3 regions of the Actinopolymorpha singaporensis genome follow, and region 2 is predicted to be linked to each of the others. Evidence: riboswitches for the same ligand, from Rfam matches in the RefSeq annotation. Region 2 holds a riboswitch; each other region holds the start of a gene.
The links. Region 2 has a riboswitch for cyclic di-AMP ahead of BLU27_RS23040 (LysM peptidoglycan-binding domain-containing protein). Riboswitches for the same ligand answer to the same signal wherever they lie in the genome.

Region 1 (3,265 bases), 2.1 Mb from region 2:
AGGCTGCGTTCGCGTTCCTGCGTTTCCTCGCGCAGCCGGCCAAGTCTGCACAGTGGACGATGGCCAGCGGTTACATGCCGGTGGTGAAGGCGGCTCAGAGCGATCCCAAGCTGGTGGCGCTGACCAGGCAGGACGACAAGTTCTCCACGGCGCTTCGGCAACTACCGAAGACCAAGCCGCAGGACCTCGTTCGTCCCCTGGTTTCCAACGCCGGTTACATGATGGACGTCGGCCTGCAGAAGCTGTACTCCCCCACCGTGTCGGTGGGGGCGGTCTTCGGCCGGCTGCAGAAGCAGCTGCAGTCGCGGGCCGACCTGATCGAGGAGAGCTACACCAGGCACTACAAGTAGGCCGTCAGGACAGCGGCAACCAGCGGAGCACGTCCTGGATCTTGCGGTCCCACAGGCCCCACTCGTGCTCGCCGGGCTCGTACTCCACCGTGACGGGTACGTCCAGGCGGCGGGCGGTGTCGACGAACGCGTGGTTGTGGGCCAGCAGGTGATCCTCGGTGCCACACGACACGTGCAGAGCCGGTAGTTGTCGGCCCGACTTCGCGGCCTGCTCCAGCAGCCACAGCAGGTCGTTGTCGGTGCCGCGGACATCTTCGCCGAAGACCCGGTCCATGAGTTCGGGCCGGCCTTGCCGCATACCGGGGTTGGCCACGTCGAGCGCCCCGGAGAGACTGGCCGCCGCCGCGAAGCGTTCCGGCTGGCGCAAGGCCCACTTGACGGCGCCGTACCCGCCCATCGACAGGCCCGCGACGAACGTGTCCTGGCGACGGGTGGACACCTTGAAGAAGTGGTCGACGAGGGAGGGAAGCTCCTCCGACAGGAAAGTCCAGTAACGGTTGCCGTGCGCCTCGTCGGCGTAGAAGCTGCGGTGCACTGCAGGCATGACGACCGCGAGGCCGAGCGTGGAGACGTAGCGTTCGATGGACGTACGCCGCAGCCAGATGGTGTCGTCGTCACTGAGGCCGTGCAGCAGGTAGAGCACAGGGGCACCGCCCGCGCGCGCGGCGCCGGACATCCCGATCTGGGTGCTCGTCTCCTGCGGCAGGATCACCGTCATCGAGGTGCTGAGCTCCAGTGCCTCGGAGAAGAAGTCGCAACGCATCAACGCCATCGGCGGAGCTCCTTCACTGTGGCCGGAAAACACGTCGCTGGCAGCCTTCCCGAAGGAAGGCTGCCAGCGCAACGGCCGAACCCGGTCGCCCAGCTACTGCCGGGAGAGCCGGTTGGCTCACAGATTGATTCGGGTCAGAACCAGACCTTCCGGCCGCCGACCGGACGTCCGATGGCGCCCAGGATGAACAGCACCACTCCGATGACCAGCAGGATGATGCCGATGGTCGAGAGGATCGAGATTCCCAGGGCGAAGCCCAGGATCGTGAGGATGATGCCGAGGATGATCACAGTTACAGCCTCATCTTTCTAGGGGGTCACCGGTCGGCTAGCTTAGCGATCCGTACCGGAATTTCGGTGCTGCAGCGTAGCCGCCTTCCGGGCTTGTGTCCGGACTTCGTTTCCAGACTGTGATCATTACGCGGGCGACCTGCCGTTGCAGCGGCTGTGTGTGCCGATCCGGCCGGGAACCCCGACCGCCCGACGTCCTGCGTACTCGTGATGGTGAGGTGGCGCGTCCGTGCGAGGTCGCGTTCCGGCTTTCCACCGCCGACCGCGGTCGGGCGTGCGCACTGTGCCTCCGCCCGGCTGAACCTCTGCGCAACGCTGTGACCAGCCCGTATGCCGAGGTGATCCCGCGTAGCGGGAACAAACCTTGCGAGATGCCGAATTCCCGGACAACTTCTCAGGGGTGCCGGTGTTGATTGATCACGGACTGGTCACTATGGTCTCCATCAGATATCTGTCCAGTTTGAGTCGGCCGTCCGGGTCGACGCAGATGTCTCGCTTAGTCCCTGTTGGGTTGATCCACCGTGGATCAGTCCTGCGGGGAGCCGGGGAACCACGTGTTTTCTGGGGTGAATCGGCAGGCGCGACGGTCGCACGTTGACCGCCGGACCCGCCGTAGGGCAACTTCCCGGCCCGAACCCGTCAGCTCACCCGGTAGGCGTTGAGGAAGAAAGGCACCGCCTGTGACAACCCGCAGGGCCCGGTCAGGGCGCGCGTTGTTCGTCGTCGGCACCACCACGGCGACCCTGGCCGCTCTGGTCGCGCTCCCCGGTTCGAGCAGCTACGCCGAGCCGTCGACGCGAAGCATCGGTGAGGTCCGCCAGCAGGTCAACGAGCTGTACGCGAAGGCCGAGAAGGTCACCGAGCAGGCCAACGAGCTGGGTGACAAGATGACGGCCATCAACCGCCGGGTGCGCAGCCTCGACGCCGACGTCACCCGCCAGCAGCAGCGCGTGAGCGCTCTGCGTGGCGACATCGGACAGTTCGCCGCTGCCCAGTACCGCGCCGGCAACGTCGACATGACCGCTCAGCTCGCGGTGTCGAAGAACCCGGACGAATACCTGGCCAGGATGCGCACGGTCAAGGTCGTCGACGCCCAGCAGGGCGACATGCTCCGGCAGCTGCAGGAAAGCCAGAAGCGGCTCGCCGAGCAGCGTGCGGCCCGGTCGGCGGAGCTCGCGAGCTACCGCGAGGCCAAGAGCCAGGCCGACGCCCGCCGGAAGACCGCGCTCCGCAACGCTGCCGAGGCGAAGGCCCTGCTCGATCGCCTGACCGCCGAGCAGAAGCGGCGCATCGAGGCCGCCGAGCGCGCGGCCCGCGAGAAGGCCGCCCGCGAGCAGGCCGCGCGGGAGAAGGCGGCGGCTCGTTCGACGCGCAGCACCGGCGGTGGCAGCCGCACCACGCCGAAGTCCGGCCCCCCGTCCAACCCGGGTCCCGCACCTGCTCCCGCTCCCGCGCCCTCCAGCGGCCGCGGCGCGACCGCGTTGGCGTTCGCCAAGGCCCAGCTCGGTGAGCCGTACGTCTTCGGTGCGGCCGGCCCCAACAGCTGGGACTGCTCCGGCCTCACCATGGGCGCGTGGGGAGCAGCGGGCGTTTCCCTGCCGCACTCCTCGCGTTCGCAGTACGCCATCTCCACCAAGATCTCCAAGTCCCAGCTGCGGATCGGTGACCTGGTGCTCTTCTACAGCGACCGTCACCACGTGGGCATCTACGCGGGCAACGGCATGGTCATCCACGCGCCGCGCCCGGGTAAGTCCGTCGAGTACATCAAGATGGAATACATGCCCTACGCCGGAGCGGTGCGGCCCGGCTAGGCCGCGCACCTCTCCGCGCCCCCCCGAACCACGACAGGCGTT
Region 2 (3,265 bases):
CTCCGGAGGCTCGGTGGCGGTCGCCGCGGCGAGCTCGGCCGCGACGGCACCCAGCTGGCGTACCTCCTCCCGGCAGGTCGCGCAGGTGGCCAGGTGCGCCTCGAACTCGCGCAGCTCCGGCTCGGGCAGCGCGTCGAGTACGTACGGCGGAGCCAGCGAGTGGAGGTCGGGCCGGTCGGGCTGCTCGGCCACGCCGGAGGCGGTCGTCATCGCGGCGCCCCCAGCTCCACGCCGCCGATGCAGTCGCGGAGCCGGACCAGCCCGTCCCGCATGCGTGTCTTGACCGTGGCCAGGTTGGCGCCGAGGTGCTCGGCGACCTCGCGGTAGTTGTACCCCACGTAGTAGGCGAGGGTCACCGCCTGCCGCTGGAGGTCGGTGAGGGAACCCAGACAGCGGCGGACCTGCTCCTGCTCCAGGCTCGCCGTCACCTCCTCGACCACCTGGTCGTAGGAGGGGGAGTTGTCGCCGGCCGCGGCCCGGCGTTCGCGGTCGGTGGACGCCTGCTCGGACCGGACGCGGTCGACGGCCCGGCGGTGGGCCAGCGTGGCCGCCCACGTGCGTACCGAGCCGCGGGACGGGTCGAACCGGGACGCCGTACGCCAGATCTCGACGAACACCTCCTGGCTCACCTCCTCCGCGTGCGAGGGGTTGCGCAGCACGCGGCGGACGACGCCGAACACCTGCGGGGCCAGCAGGTCGTACAGCGCGCCGAAGGCCTCCTCGTCGCCCCGGGCCACCCGGGGGACGAGGTCGCCGGCGGTCGGCGACGGGTCACCGACCGGTCGCGGTGGTCTGGGCGCCTCGTTCATCGGGTCCATCTTCGCGTGCACCGCCGACCGTGATGCGGAGGGGGCCGACAGGACGGACGAACGCCCCGACCGCCGCAGCAGTCGGGGCGTTCACCTTGGTGAAGCGGTCAGGCTCAGCCGAGGCGGAGCCGCTCGTTCGGGAAGATCAGGTTGGGGTTGCTCCCGACCAGCTTCCGGTTGAGCTTCCACAGCGCCCGCCAGCCGCCGTCGACACCCTGCGCCTGCGCGATGGTCGACAGGGTGTCGCCCGGACGGACGACGTACCTGGCGCCGGTGGCCGCGTGCCGGGAGTGCGTGGACCTGGCCACGATCTTCGGCCGGGAGGTGCCACGCGAGGAGCGGGTGCTGTGCTGCTTGCGCTCCTGCGTCTGGGCGCGCGTGTTCGGGCTGCCGCCCTTGTCGCCGGAGCCGAGGCCGAGCTTGGCCGAGCATGCAGGCCAGGCGTTCCAGCCCTGCACCTTCAGGACCTTCTCGGCGATGGCGATCTGCTGCCACTTGCTGGCGTAGTCGGCGCGGGAGGCGTACTTGCCGCCACCGAAGCCGGTCCAGGTCGAACGGGTGAACTGCAGGCCGCCGTAGAAGCCGTTGCCGGTGTTGATGTGCCAGTTGCCGCTGCTCTCGCACTGGGCGAGGCGCTCCCACGTGTCGGTGCTGGCGGCGTGGGCCGGAGCGGCCATTCCGACCACGGGGACGGCGGCGGCGATACCGGTGACGGCGGCGGTCTGCGTGACGCGCTTGGCGACGGTCTTCGAACGACTGGCGCCGCGGTGCTTTGCCTGATAGGCCATGAGATCGGTTCCCTCCCGTCGCCTGCGGAGTTAGCTGTCGGATTCGGGCGAGAGGAAGTGCCCGGCCGCCGAGGCGGCTTCACCCCAGGACCCGTCACCGGGTCCGTATGTGGTTCCTCCGTCTCCGCCCGATGGAAGTACCGGGTCTGACGACACCGCCGGGCGGAGCTAGGCGAAGCGGGTCGTAGCCGCCCCCCTGTCGGCGCGACCGGCAATGACTGTACGACGTGATCGTTTCGTTGCCAACCTGATCCAGAGGATTCACCGAAGTCGCGACCGTCCTTTGTTTACCACGATGAAGTGGGTGCGACCCGGCCGACGATGACCCGACGACGAGCTGACGATGCCGTCCGCGCGCCGGCCGAGATTGCTGCGACAGAAGGCAAAACCGCTGGTGACGGGGTTGCAGGCGATGGTGTGACGGCCATGACGACTGCGGTTGCTTGGCCGGTGACCGGCCCGCCGCGCCAGGCTGTGCGAGCGGTCGGCGACGCGGTCTTACCAGGTCCGCGGCGCGCCGGAATTTCTCGCTGTGGTTGACGAAGAACGGCTCCGAGGGCGCGGGCTTTCGTCGTCTCCGCGTGGCGAACGGGTGTTCGGGCGCGGGTCTCGCTAGCGTTCGGGACACGATGCCCGACACCACCATCAGGTTCCTGCACTCCGGCGACTGGCAGCTCGGGATGATGCGCCGGTTCCTCGGCCCGGAGGCGCAGGCTCGTTACGGCCAGGCGCGCGTCGACGCGATCGAACGCATCGGCGCGGTGGCCGCCCGTACCTCCGCGGCGTTCGTCGTGGTGGCCGGTGACGTGTTCGACGCCAACCAGGTCGACCGGAAGGTCGTGTTGCGGGCGTGCGAGGCGCTGCGGGCCCTCACCTGCCCGGTCTATCTGCTGCCGGGCAACCACGACTCGCTGGAGCCGGGTTCGGTGTGGGCGAGCCCGATGCTGGCCGCGCACCTGCCGTCCCACGTCGAGGTGCTGCGCGACTCCGACCCCCGCACGCCCGCTCCTGGTGTCGAGGTGGTCGGTGCCCCGTGGCGTACCCGCCGGCCACTGCGCGACCCGGTGGCAGACGTGCTCGACGCCGACCCGCCCGCGGAGGGCGTGGTGCGGGTCCTCGTCGGCCACGGCCAGACGGACAGCCTCGCCCCGGACGTCGGCGAGCCGGCTCTGGTACGCCTGCGGACGCTGGAGGAGGCGCTCGCCGCCGGCCGGATCCACTACGCCGCGCTGGGCGACCGGCACTCGCGTACGTCCGTCGGCGAGTCGGGCCGGATCTGGTACGCCGGCACTCCGGAGCCGACGCGCCCAGAGGAGGAACACCCCGGTGACGTGCTCCTGGTCGAGCTGTCCACCGGCCCGGGAGGCTCCACCTGCACCGTCAGCCCTGAACGCGTGGGCACCTGGCGGCTGCTCTCCCGGGTGGTCGAGGTGGACGGCGACAGCTCCCTCGACGCGCTCGACCGCTGGCTGGGCGAGCAGCCGGACAAGGCGCGCACCGTCGTACGCCTCGGCGTCCGCGGCGCGCTGTCCGTCGCCGGGCTGACGCGGCTGGAGGTGCTGCTGGACGCGCAGACCGAGGTGTACGCCGCGATCCAGCGATGGCGCCGGAACTGGGACGTCGGCGTTCTGCCCGACGACCAGATGCTGGACGACCTACCGGTGACCG
Region 3 (3,265 bases), 230 kb from region 2:
CGAACGTGTGCGGGTTGACCACAATGTGCGAGGCGAGGGCCGGATCGGGCCGCCCGACGGAGGTCGTCACGGCCGCCACCGCGGTCTGGGTGTGTGAGCCGACCCCGATCAGTCGTTCCATCTGCGCCTGGCTGGGCGGCACCAGGACGACGATGTACTGGTCCCAACTGCTCCCCCACACCTCCGACACCCGCCGTACGGCAAGATCGGCGGTTCGGGCGAAGCGGCGAAGCTGGTCCAGGTGGCCTGAGCCCGCCACCATGCTGTGCTCACCGTGGACGACCTCGATCCGTTCGGTCATCCACAGTGGCAGGGACGAATCGGTTCCCTGTCCTTCCCGGTCGCCGGCGACGTAGCCGACCCCGTCCCGGTCGACGAACGCCATCCGCAGCGTGGTCCTCCATGGCTGGGTGTCGCCGCTCGCGAGGCGGAAGGACAGTTCGACCGAGGCGACCCAGGCGGAGGGACCAAGCGCGGCCCGCCGGGCAGGAGTGAGCCCCCGCGAGTCGACGACCGGTGTGCCGAACCGCACCTGGCGCACCCGCATCCGCTGCAGGTTGTCGAAGAGGTCGGCGGCTGTGGCGGCGTAGGAACCGGCCCGTGGATCGACCGTGGCGAGGTACGCGCGCCGGTCGTTCGCCCGGATCGCGGCGCTTTGGCGGGCGAGCAGTTCCCCGGCCACCGCGACACGCTGGGCAGTGAGGTGCCCACCCCGGGCGGCGACCGTGGGCCGGACCTCCGGGATGGAGCCGCCGGCCGGGTACGGGGCGCCGACGGAGTTCATCAGTGCGCCGGCCGCGGACGGAACGGCCGATCCGGTGGCCACTGCCACAGCGGACGCGAACGCTCCGGACACCAGCAGAACGCCGGCGACGAGAACGGCGAGGGCCTGCCCGACGAACCGTCGGCGCCGAGCGGCCCGACGGCGTACCCGCTGCGGAGAGTCGCCGATCACACCCGCATCGTACGGAAAATGGTCGCCGCCTATCCTGCTGAACGAGGAGAGGCGGCGAGTGAACAGCTTTGGGCCGGCAGGAAACAGTGTGGGAGCTTATCCGGGCCGCACGGCGCCGGCGTACGGCATGTAGCGCATCGGGAGGTATTCGACGCCCTTGCCGGGGCGGGGAGCGTGGATGACCATGCCGTTTCCGGCGTACAGGCCCACGTGGTGCCGGTCGGAGTAGAAGAGCACCAGGTCACCGGGCTGCAGCTGCGAACGGGACACCTTGGCCGACATGGCGTACTGCGACCTGGAGGAGTGCGGAAGGGACACCCCCGCCTGCCGCCAGGCCATCATCGTCAGACCGGAACAGTCCCAACTGCTCGGGCCCGCGGCGCCGAAGACGTAGGGCTCTCCCAACTGGGCACGGGCGAATGCGAGGGCGGTGGCGCCCCGGCCGCTGCCGGACGGAAGCGGAACGCGCTCCTGGCTGCGGGAGGACCGCTGTGCGGCCTGCTCGCGGGCCTGGTCGGCAGCCTGCACCCGGCGCCGCTCGGCGGCGGTGAGCCGGTCGAGGACGGCCTTGGCCTTGGCGACGTTGGCGTCGGCCTGCTTTTTGCGGGCCTTCGCGGCGTCGCGGGCCTCGCGAAGGCGGGTCAGCTCCGCCTGACGGGCCGCCTTCTGCTCCGACAGGCGCTTCTGCTCCGACTGCAGCTGCTTGAGGAGATCGTCCTGCTGGCCCGCGAACGCCTGCGCGGTGCTCATCTGGGCGATGTATTCCTTCGGATCCTGGGCGACCAGGAGCTGCACCGTGCTGTCGACGGCACCCGCACGGTATTCGGTGGCGGCGAACTGGCCGATCTGGCCACGCAGCGAGTCCAGGCGCTTCTGCTGCCGGGCCACGTCCACGTCGAGCTTGCCGACGCGGCGGTCGATTACCTTCGTCTGGTCGTTCAGCTCGTTGGCCTGCTCGGCGGCCTTCTCCGCCTGCGCGTAGAGGTCGTCGACCTGCTTGCGAACCTGGCCGATGTCGCGGCGGGGCTCGGCGTAACTGGCCCCGGGGACCGCGGCGATGAGCGCGACAGTGGCGGTGCCGACGGCGAGCAGCGCGCGCCCGGATGGGCAGGTGCGGCGGTTGGACATCGGGCGGTGAGCCCCTTCTCCTAGACGCCTACCGGGTCAGCTGACGGGTTCGGGCCGGGAAGCCGCCCTACGGTGGTCCAGCCGGTCCAACGTGACCGCCAGGGCCGCCGATTCACCCCGGGAAACCTGGGTCCCCGGCTCTCCTCCGGTTTGGCCGGCGGAGACTAAGCGGGTGCCCGCGTCGGCCGGGTGGCCGACTTACGCAGAACGGACACTTCGGGCGGCACTGTAGTGATCGCGCCCGAGGCTTTCAAATCCGACAGGCCCGTTGCGGAGGAGTCCACGGAAATCAGGGCACCGCGTTACCGGTCACGCCGACACGCGACAGCCGCCGATCCTGGCGATTTCCACACTCTTCGCTCCCGGCCACGTCCGGACCGTCACCGCGCGGCCTTCATCCCGTCCCGGTGTGGTGCCTCCGGCTCCGCCAGCCACGGCGGGTGCTCCGGTGACCAGAGGCCGGATTCGGCCAGCACCCGGAGGGCCTTCCGGTCCGCCTCGTCGAGCTCGAACCCCACCTCGCCGAACTCCGGCGGGGCGACTCCCGACGCCTCCAGCCACGCAGCGTCGACCGCGACCGGCTCCACCTGCGCCGGCGCCGGCCCGACGGGCTCGACGCCCACGGGCTCGATCGACGCGGGTGGCGCACCGAGAACGACCGCGACCACGCAGTCCTCGCAGTGTCGCTTCCGCACTGCGCAGCGATCGCACTGGATCCGCATGCTGCCCTCCGTCCGTCTCCCCGGCGTCCGTGCGCCCGGCACCTGGTGGCGCCTGTCTCGCGTCCGGACTCGCCGTTGCCGGAAACGTTAGACACGACCACCGACAGTGCCCTCGGACCAGCACGTGACCGGCGTCCGGACCGGCGTCCGGACCTGCGTCCGGACCGGCGTCCGGACCTGCGTCCGGACCAGACCCGAACCAGACCCGAACCAGGTCCCCTGGGCGGTACCACGGTCAGCGCGCGAGCAGGCGCACCAACGCGTCGGAGGCGACCGGACGCGCGCCGGAGCGGCGTACCCCGTCCACGATCTCCCGATCGCTCGACACGACCACGACAGGACGCCCCTCGGGCTCGGCCGCCACCAGCTGGCGGATCACGTCGTCGGCGCTGATCCCGGCCGGGCTGAACCGGACCCGCACGCCTCTCGGCGTGTTCAGCGGCGGCGGCACGGCGAGCTT

Region 1: it holds a riboswitch for cyclic di-AMP, as region 2 does, so the genes downstream of both, BLU27_RS03895 (C40 family peptidase) here and BLU27_RS23040 (LysM peptidoglycan-binding domain-containing protein) in region 2, are expected to answer to the same signal.
Region 3: it holds a riboswitch for cyclic di-AMP, as region 2 does, so the genes downstream of both, BLU27_RS24020 (C40 family peptidase) here and BLU27_RS23040 (LysM peptidoglycan-binding domain-containing protein) in region 2, are expected to answer to the same signal.

The regions. Positions count from the first base shown of each region.
Region 1 is NZ_LT629732.1:845,224-848,488, reverse strand. It holds gene BLU27_RS03910 (ABC transporter substrate-binding protein) at 1-350, shown strand, start outside; gene BLU27_RS03905 (alpha/beta hydrolase) at 355-1,122, opposite strand; gene BLU27_RS29470 (hypothetical protein) at 1,257-1,412, opposite strand; cyclic di-AMP (ydaO/yuaA leader) riboswitch at 1,926-2,084, shown strand; gene BLU27_RS03895 (C40 family peptidase) at 2,093-3,223, shown strand.
Region 2 is NZ_LT629732.1:5,133,013-5,136,277, reverse strand. It holds gene BLU27_RS23050 (anti-sigma factor) at 1-210, opposite strand, end outside; gene sigK (ECF RNA polymerase sigma factor SigK) at 207-809, opposite strand; gene BLU27_RS23040 (LysM peptidoglycan-binding domain-containing protein) at 923-1,597, opposite strand; cyclic di-AMP (ydaO/yuaA leader) riboswitch at 1,603-1,752, opposite strand; gene BLU27_RS23035 (metallophosphoesterase family protein) at 2,227-3,265, shown strand, end outside.
Region 3 is NZ_LT629732.1:5,361,634-5,364,898, forward strand. It holds gene BLU27_RS24015 (hypothetical protein) at 1-955, opposite strand, end outside; gene BLU27_RS24020 (C40 family peptidase) at 1,052-2,083, opposite strand; cyclic di-AMP (ydaO/yuaA leader) riboswitch at 2,094-2,253, opposite strand; gene BLU27_RS30010 (hypothetical protein) at 2,464-2,778, opposite strand; gene BLU27_RS24030 (NYN domain-containing protein) at 3,041-3,265, opposite strand, start outside.